Regions from separate parts of the Melaminivora jejuensis genome, predicted to be linked through region 2. Evidence: riboswitches for the same ligand, from Rfam matches in the RefSeq annotation. Region 2 holds a riboswitch; the other holds the start of a gene.
The links. Region 2 has a riboswitch for thiamine pyrophosphate ahead of IDM45_RS01600 (purine-cytosine permease family protein). Riboswitches for the same ligand answer to the same signal wherever they lie in the genome.

Region 1 (3,791 bases), 2.0 Mb from region 2:
CACCGGACTGGCACGCGCCGGCGCGCGTCGCCAGGCCATGCAGGTGGTGCAGGGCAGCCTGCGCACCGGCACCGACAACGTCGCCTACACCATGCCCGGGGCTGGCTCTGCGACGGCAGCCAGCGCAGTGGTCGGCGGCGACTACGGCAACATGACGGTGCCCAGCGTCTGGCGCAACAATCGCACGCAGGCCACGGCGCGAGTCGATGCCCTGTCCTCGGGCGGCATGGACGAGCTGGACATCCCGGCTTTCCTGCGCAAGCAGGCAGACTGATGGACGGCGGGCTGGCCCGCCACCTGCTCCAGGGCCGGGCTTGTCAGCCCGGTTTTTCATTGCTTCCTAGAATCTGCCGATGCTCCAGCAACGCACCATCAAGACCCTGACGCGCGCCGTGGGCATGGGTCTGCACAGCGGCCAGCGGGTCGAGCTGACCCTGCGCCCGGCGGCGCCCGACACCGGCATCGTCTTTCGCCGGATCGATCTGCCCGAGCCGGTGGACATTCCCATCAGCGCCGAGGCAGTGGTGGACACGCGCATGGCCTCCACCATCGGTGTCGGCGGCGCCAAGGTACACACCGTGGAGCACCTGATGTCCGCCTGCGCCGGCCTGGGGCTGGACAACCTCTACATCGACATCACCGCCGAGGAAGTGCCCATCCTGGATGGCTCGTCGGCCTCCTTCGTCTTCCTGCTGCAAAGCGCTGGCATCGAGCTGCAGAACGCGCCCAAGCGCTTCATCCGCGTGACGCGGCTGGTGGAGGTGCGCGAGGGCGAGGGCAGCAACCTCAAGTGGGCGCGCCTTGCGCCCTACCACGGCTTCAAGCTGCGCTTCGAGATCGACTTTGCCCACCCGGCGGTGGACTCGACCGGCCAGAGCGTTGAGTTCGATCTGGGCGAGGGTAACTATGCGCGCGACATCGCCCGCGCGCGTACCTTCGGCTTCACGCGCGACGTGGAGATGCTGCGCGCCAGCGGCCTGGCCCTGGGCGGCGGGCTGGACAATGCCATCGTCATGGATGACTACCGCGTGCTCAATGCCGACGGCCTGCGCTACGACGCCGAATTTGCCCGCCACAAGATCCTGGACGCCATGGGCGACCTGTACCTGGTGGGCCGGCCACTGCTGGCCGCCTACAGCGCCTTCCGCTCGGGCCATGCCATGAACAACCTGCTGCTGCGCGAGCTGCTGGCCCAGCGCGATGCCTGGGAGCTGGTCAGCTTCGAGCACGAGCGCCAGGCGCCGCGCGGCTTTGCCCGGGCGGTGCGGGCCTGGTGAGCAGGCGCTGGTGGGGCTGAAGCCATGCTGCTGTTTCGCTGGCTGGTCATGCTGCTGTTGCTGGTGGCGGCGGTGTGCTTTGCCTTCTACGCCGGCACCGGCCAGGCGCACTGGCGGCGCCTGGGTTGGATCATCCTGAAGTGGACGCTGATCGCCGCCGGCATGTTCTTTGCCGTGCTGATCATGGAGCGCGTGGCCTGAGTAGGGGGGGAAAGTTGTGCGATGGGCGTTTTGCGTCCGCCCTGTGAGCAACGCCCAACGCCTATACTGCGCCCGCTCCGGGGTGCACGAACGACAGGCGTGCTGAGATGGCGAACCCGATCGCCAAAACCGCGAACTTGATCTGGTTAGCACCAGCGTAAGAAGAGCTGCAGCAGGAATGGCCCGGGTGCGTTTGCGAGCGCCCAGCCCTTTCCTGTCGATTGCGGAGCATTCCCTTCACCATGAACTGGAGTGCCTGCCATGAACGCCCCCGCCGATTTCTCCCATCTGCTGGCCCGCGCCCGCGAGCCGTTTCCTGCCTCGACCAAATCCTTCATCACCGGCAGCCGCGCCGACCTGCGCGTGCCGGTGCGCGACATCACGCTGACCAACGGCGAGGTGGTCAGCGTCTATGACACCTCCGGCCCCTACACCGACCCGGCGGCCAGCATCGATGTGAAGAAGGGCCTGGCCAGCGTGCGCGGCGCCTGGATTGCCGAGCGCGGCGACACCGAAGTCTATGAAGGGCGCAAGCCGGTTGCCCTGGACGATGGCAGCAAGAGCGAGGACGCCGCCCGCCTGGCCGTCCTGCGTGCCGAAGCCGCTGCGCTGCAACGCCAGCCGCGCCGCGCCAGCCGCGGCGCCAACGTCACGCAGATGCACTACGCCAGAAAGGGCATTGTCACGCCGGAGATGGAATACGTCGCCCTGCGCGAGAACGGTCGGCGCGAGTGGATGGCGCAGTACCAGCAGGATGCCGCACGCGAGCAGCGCCTGGCTGGCAACCCGCTGGGCGCCAGCACCCCCAGGATCATCACGCCCGAATTCGTGCGGGATGAAGTGGCGCGGGGCCGCGCCATCATCCCGGCCAACATCAACCACCCCGAGGCCGAGCCCATGGCCATCGGGCGCAACTTCAAGGTCAAGATCAACGCCAACATCGGCAACTCGGCCGTGACGTCGAGCATCGAGGAGGAGGTGGAAAAGCTGGTCTGGGCCATTCGCTGGGGCGCCGACAACGTCATGGATTTGTCTACCGGCAAGAACATCCACACCACGCGCGACTGGATCATCCGCAACTCGCCCGTGCCCATAGGCACCGTGCCCATCTACCAGGCGCTGGAAAAGGTCGGCGGCATCGCCGAAGACCTGAGCTGGGAGATCTTCCGCGACACGCTCATCGAGCAGGCCGAGCAGGGCGTGGACTACTTCACCATCCATGCCGGTGTGCGCCTGGCCTTCATCCATCTGACGGCGGGTCGGCGCACCGGCATCGTCTCGCGCGGCGGCTCCATCATGGCCAAGTGGTGCATGGCGCACCACAGGGAGAGCTTCCTCTATACGCACTTCGAGGACATCTGCGACATCATGAAAAGCTATGACGTCGCCTTCAGCCTGGGCGATGGCCTGCGCCCGGGCTGCGCGTCGGACGCCAACGACGAGGCCCAGTTTGCCGAGCTGCACACCCTGGGCGAGCTCACGCAAATTGCCTGGAAGCACGATGTGCAGACCATGATCGAAGGCCCTGGCCACGTACCCATGCACATGATCCAGGCCAACATGGCCGAGCAGCTCAAGACCTGCCACGAGGCGCCGTTCTACACCCTGGGGCCGCTGACCATCGACATCGCGCCCGGCTACGACCACATCGCGTCCGCCATCGGTGCCGCCATGATCGGCTGGATGGGCACGGCCATGCTGTGCTACGTGACGCCCAAGGAGCACCTGGGCCTGCCGGATCGCGACGACGTCAAGCAGGGCATCATCGCCTACCGGATCGCCGCGCACGCGGCAGACGTGGCCAAGGGCCACCCCGGCGCCCGCGCGCGCGACGATGCCCTGTCCCAGGCGCGCTTCGAGTTCCGTTGGCAGGATCAGTTCAACCTGGGGCTGGATCCGGACACGGCACGCGAATTCCACGACGAAACCCTGCCCAAGGACAGCGCCAAGGTGGCGCATTTTTGCTCCATGTGCGGGCCGAAGTTCTGCTCCATGAAGATCACGCAGGAGGTGCGCGAATACGCCGCCGCCCGTGGCGTGGGCGAAGCTGAGGCGGTGGCTGTTGGGATGCAGGCCAAGGCCGAAGAGTTCAACCGCGCCGGCGGGGATTTCTACATCCCCATCGCCACGCTTGCTCCTTGAGCGGGCTGTTGCCCAGCAAGGAAAGCGGGACGCGGCAGGCGCCAACAGCTTCGGCAGCCCGTGCTTTCCCGGGTTCTGCCGCAGCCCGGCGCTACCTATGATGCCTTCAGGGCGCAAGCACGCTCAACTCCAAAGGCTGGCCTCACAAGGGCTGGCTATTCTTTCCTTGAA
Region 2 (3,791 bases):
GACGCCGCGCCGGCGGTGCTCGATGAGCTGCAGGCGCTGCGCGCCGCCGGGCGCATCGAGGTGGTGGTCGGCATGGCGGGCGGCATCGTGGAGGACGCAGGCCGCCTGAGCGCCCTGGAACTCACCACGCCCGAAGGCGCCGCCCTGCGCCTGCCGGTGGATGTGCTGCTGGTGCGCCTGGGCCTGGTGCCGCGCCTGGGGCCGATCGCCAGCTGGGGCCTGCAACTCGAGCGCAAGCAGCTGGTGGTGGACACGGCCACGTTTGCCACCAGCGTGCCAGGCATCCACGCCGTGGGCGACGCCATCACCTATCCCGGCAAGCGCAAGCTGATCCTGAGCGGTTTTCACGAAGCCACGCTGGCCGCCTTCGGCGCAGCCGAATGGCTGGCCGGGCGCAAATTGCCGCTGGAGTACACGACCAGCAGTGAGCGGCTGCAGGGCTTGCTGGGCATTTCCGGAGCGCGCCCGGCTGCGTGACAGAATGCCTGCCGGCAATTGGGCCGCAAATTCTGCATCACCTCCATGACCGACCGCCCCACCCCGGAAACCACTGAATCCGCCATTCTGCAGACCGCTTTTCAGGGCATTGCCCAGTCAGTAGCCGCCTCGATTGTTGCGGCGCTGGAGCAGCCGCTGCGCCAGGAAATCGAATCCCGGGTCAACAGCATCATTGCCGATGCCACCAGGGATATCCACCAGAAAATCGCGGCTGCCATCGGCCACATACAGCCCATCCAGATTCCGATCAATTTGCTGGCGCAGCCCCTGGTGCAGCCGCTTCAGCCAGCGGCACCAGCACAGCCTGCCACCACAGCAGCCCCAACACCGGCACCGGCACCAATCTCGGTGCCAGTGGCTGCAAAACCGCAATCGCAGCCGCCTGCTGCAGCCAAACCCGAGCAGAGTGTGGAATTTCCTCCTGTAGCCGAGGAAAGCGAAAAATACTCGGACGATGCTCCGATTGAGCTGAAAAGGGACAGAAAACGCACGCCACAGAAAAGCGGCAAGAACGTCTCCGCCACCATTGTCGGCCTCCTACCGGGGCAGGCCCATTTGATCAAGAACGAGTTCAAGCACATCAAGCTGTCCTTTGTTTCTGCCGACGCCGGCAACAGCAAACAGTTGAGATCCCTGTCCAAATCCAACAATCCGGTCATTTTCATGACCGATTTCATCAGGCACGCCTCGGTCGAGAGTGTGCGAGCCGCCAATGGCAGTTGGATTTACGCCACCGGTGGCCTCAGTTCGCTGCGGGAAAAACTGCGTGAGCTTCATCAGGAGACATCGCAAAATTCCCTGCTGCGCTCGGCCTGAAGACGGATATTCCAGCATCTGTCACAGATCGCACTGCCATTCACCGGCGACCGGTTTCTCGAATTCCATTTCGCAAGAAGGAACCTTGCCAGGACGCAGTCCTCCTCTTGCCTTGCCTGGACTCTTTCGGAGTGCATCTCCTGACGTGGCTTGCCTGACCTAGAATCCGCCCGCAGCGCGCCCTGGCGCGCTGCATCGCTGGGGGTGCCCGGCTGCCGGTCACTGGCAGCACGGGCTGAGACAGTCCCTTTGAACCTGATTGAGATCATCCTCGCGCAGGGAAGCACGCTCCAGACATTCGCCACGCCGGCGCAGCCTTGCTGCCTCGCGGCGGCGATGCGCCAAGGCCTGCGTCCCGCGCGCAACGGCCATCCAAGGAGCGCAAGCCATGAGCAGTCCAACCACCTCGCCTCCCGTTGGTACGGGCAGCAGCCCCATCAACCAGGCGCTGTCGCCGGTCGCTGCCAGCGATCGCGTGTTTTCCTGGCACGACCATGCCTCGCTGTGGTTCAGCCTGGGCGTGGGCCTGCTGGTCATGCAAGTCGGCGCCTACCTGATGCCGGCGCTGTCGCCGCGCGAGGCGCTGCTGGCCATCGTGGGCGGCTCGCTGCTGGGCGCGGGCCTGCTGGGCTGGGTGGCCAAGCTGGGCTGCGACAGCGGCCTGTCCAGCGCCGGGCTGATGCACGCGGTGTATGGCCGGCGCTTTGCCAGCCTGCCCATCGTGCTCAACATCGTGCAGCTGGTCGGCTGGGGCACCTTCGAGCTGGTGGTCATGCGCGATTCGACCCTGGCGATTGCACGCCAGTCGGGCGGCGCGGGGGCTTTTGCCGGCAGCGGCTGGCTGCTTGCGGCGACGCTCTTGTGGGGCGGCGTGGTGGTGGCCCTCATCAGCGGCTCCATGGTGCAACTGGTGCGGCGCATCATCGCGCGCGTGGCGCTGCCGTTGGTGGTGCTGTCGCTGGTCTGGCTGTCCTGGCAATTCCTTGCGCTGGCGCAGGCCCAGGGTCTGGCGGCGCTGTGGAGCCGGCCCGGCGCGGGCGGCCTGGGCGTCATGGGCGCGCTCGACCTGGTGATCGCCATGCCGGTGTCGTGGCTGCCGCTGGTGGCCGACTACGCGCGCCACGGCAGGAGCGGGCGCACTGCGCTCACCGGCACCTGGGCCGGCTATCTGCTGGCCAATGTCTGGTGCTACAGCCTGGGCGTGCTGGTGGCGCTGGTGCTGCCCAGCGCAGACCTGGTGACGGCGCTGCTGCTGGCCCAGGGCGGGCTGATTGCGCTGTCGCTGATCCTGATCGACGAGGTGGACAACGCCTATGGCGATGCCTATTCGGGCGCCGTCTCGGCGCACAGTCTGTTGCCGCGCTGGAGCATCCGCCGCTTCGGCATCGCCATCGCCGCGCTGTGTACGGTGCTGGCGCTGGTGCTGCCCATGCACAGCCTGGAGCCGTTTTTGCTGACGCTCAGCTCGGTCTTCGTGCCGCTGTTCGGCGTGGTGCTGGGGCGGTTGGGCGGCGGCGTGGCAGCGCGCGTGCGGCTGGACGGGGCACCCGCCGTCCACTGGCCGTCGGTAGCGCTGTGGCTGGCCGGCATCGCCTTCTATCACCTGGCGCCGAAGCTACTGCCGGGCCTGGGGGCAGCCCTGCCGACGCTGCTGCTGTGCCTGCTGCTGTCGTGGGCTACGCGCAGCCGGGCGACTGTAGCGCCGGCGCTGGGCTGATGGTTTTCATAGTCAAAATTGCCTGAAACCCAATACCAGCAAGCGATCACAGCTACTTCTTCAGGAGCATTTTGCAGGTCTGTGGACGGAGTGGGAGTTTCGGCAGGAACTTCCACGGCACGGCGGGCGTCCACCGGGGCTGTCACACTTGGCCCCTGTCTGTGACAGTCAGACAAATCCAGAAAGCTCAAGAAAGGAGTCCTGCCCCGTGTCCTTGTCCCTGTCCTCGCCCCTGTCCCGCCTTGTCTCCACCGTCCCCGCCAGCCGCGCCTCGCGCACTGCCCGCCTGCTGACCGCCGCTGCCGCCACGCTGGCATTGGCCGCGCCGCTGATGGCACCCATGGCCGTGCAGGCCGCCGAATTCGTCAGCATCAAGGGCAAGGTGGTCAACGTGCGCGCCAAGCCCACGACCAGCTCGGACACGCACTGGGAGCTGGCCAACGGCTACCCGCTGAAAGTGCAGGGCCGCAGCGGCAAATGGCTCAAGGTGGGCGACTACGAAGCCACGCTGGGCTGGGTCTTCGCCCCGTTGACCGCTAAGACGCCGCACCGCGTGGTCACGGCGCGCAACGCCAATCTGCGCGAGAAACCCGGCACCAGCTACCGCGTCGTCGGCAAGCTGGAGCAGCACGAGATCGTGCGCACCCTGGGCAACCAGGGCACCTGGGCGCGCGTGCAGCGCGAGGGCGGCCAGACCGGCTGGGTGGCCAAGCGGCTGACCTGGGGCTGGTGACCTGGGGCTGGCAAACGCTCAGCCCGC

Region 1: linked by a shared signal. The riboswitch ahead of thiC (phosphomethylpyrimidine synthase ThiC) and the one ahead of IDM45_RS01600 (purine-cytosine permease family protein) in region 2 are both predicted to bind thiamine pyrophosphate.

The regions. Positions count from the first base shown of each region.
Region 1 is NZ_JACWIJ010000002.1:2,292,124-2,295,914, reverse strand. Features, by position in the region: gene ftsZ (cell division protein FtsZ) at 1-274, shown strand, start outside; gene lpxC (UDP-3-O-acyl-N-acetylglucosamine deacetylase) at 354-1,277, shown strand; gene IDM45_RS10880 (hypothetical protein) at 1,302-1,478, shown strand; TPP riboswitch at 1,547-1,659, shown strand; gene thiC (phosphomethylpyrimidine synthase ThiC) at 1,740-3,620, shown strand.
Region 2 is NZ_JACWIJ010000002.1:284,369-288,159, reverse strand. Features, by position in the region: gene IDM45_RS01610 (NAD(P)/FAD-dependent oxidoreductase) at 1-477, shown strand, start outside; gene IDM45_RS01605 (hypothetical protein) at 523-1,314, shown strand; TPP riboswitch at 1,505-1,613, shown strand; gene IDM45_RS01600 (purine-cytosine permease family protein) at 1,703-3,031, shown strand; gene IDM45_RS01595 (SH3 domain-containing protein) at 3,246-3,764, shown strand; gene thiD (bifunctional hydroxymethylpyrimidine kinase/phosphomethylpyrimidine kinase) at 3,783-3,791, opposite strand, start outside.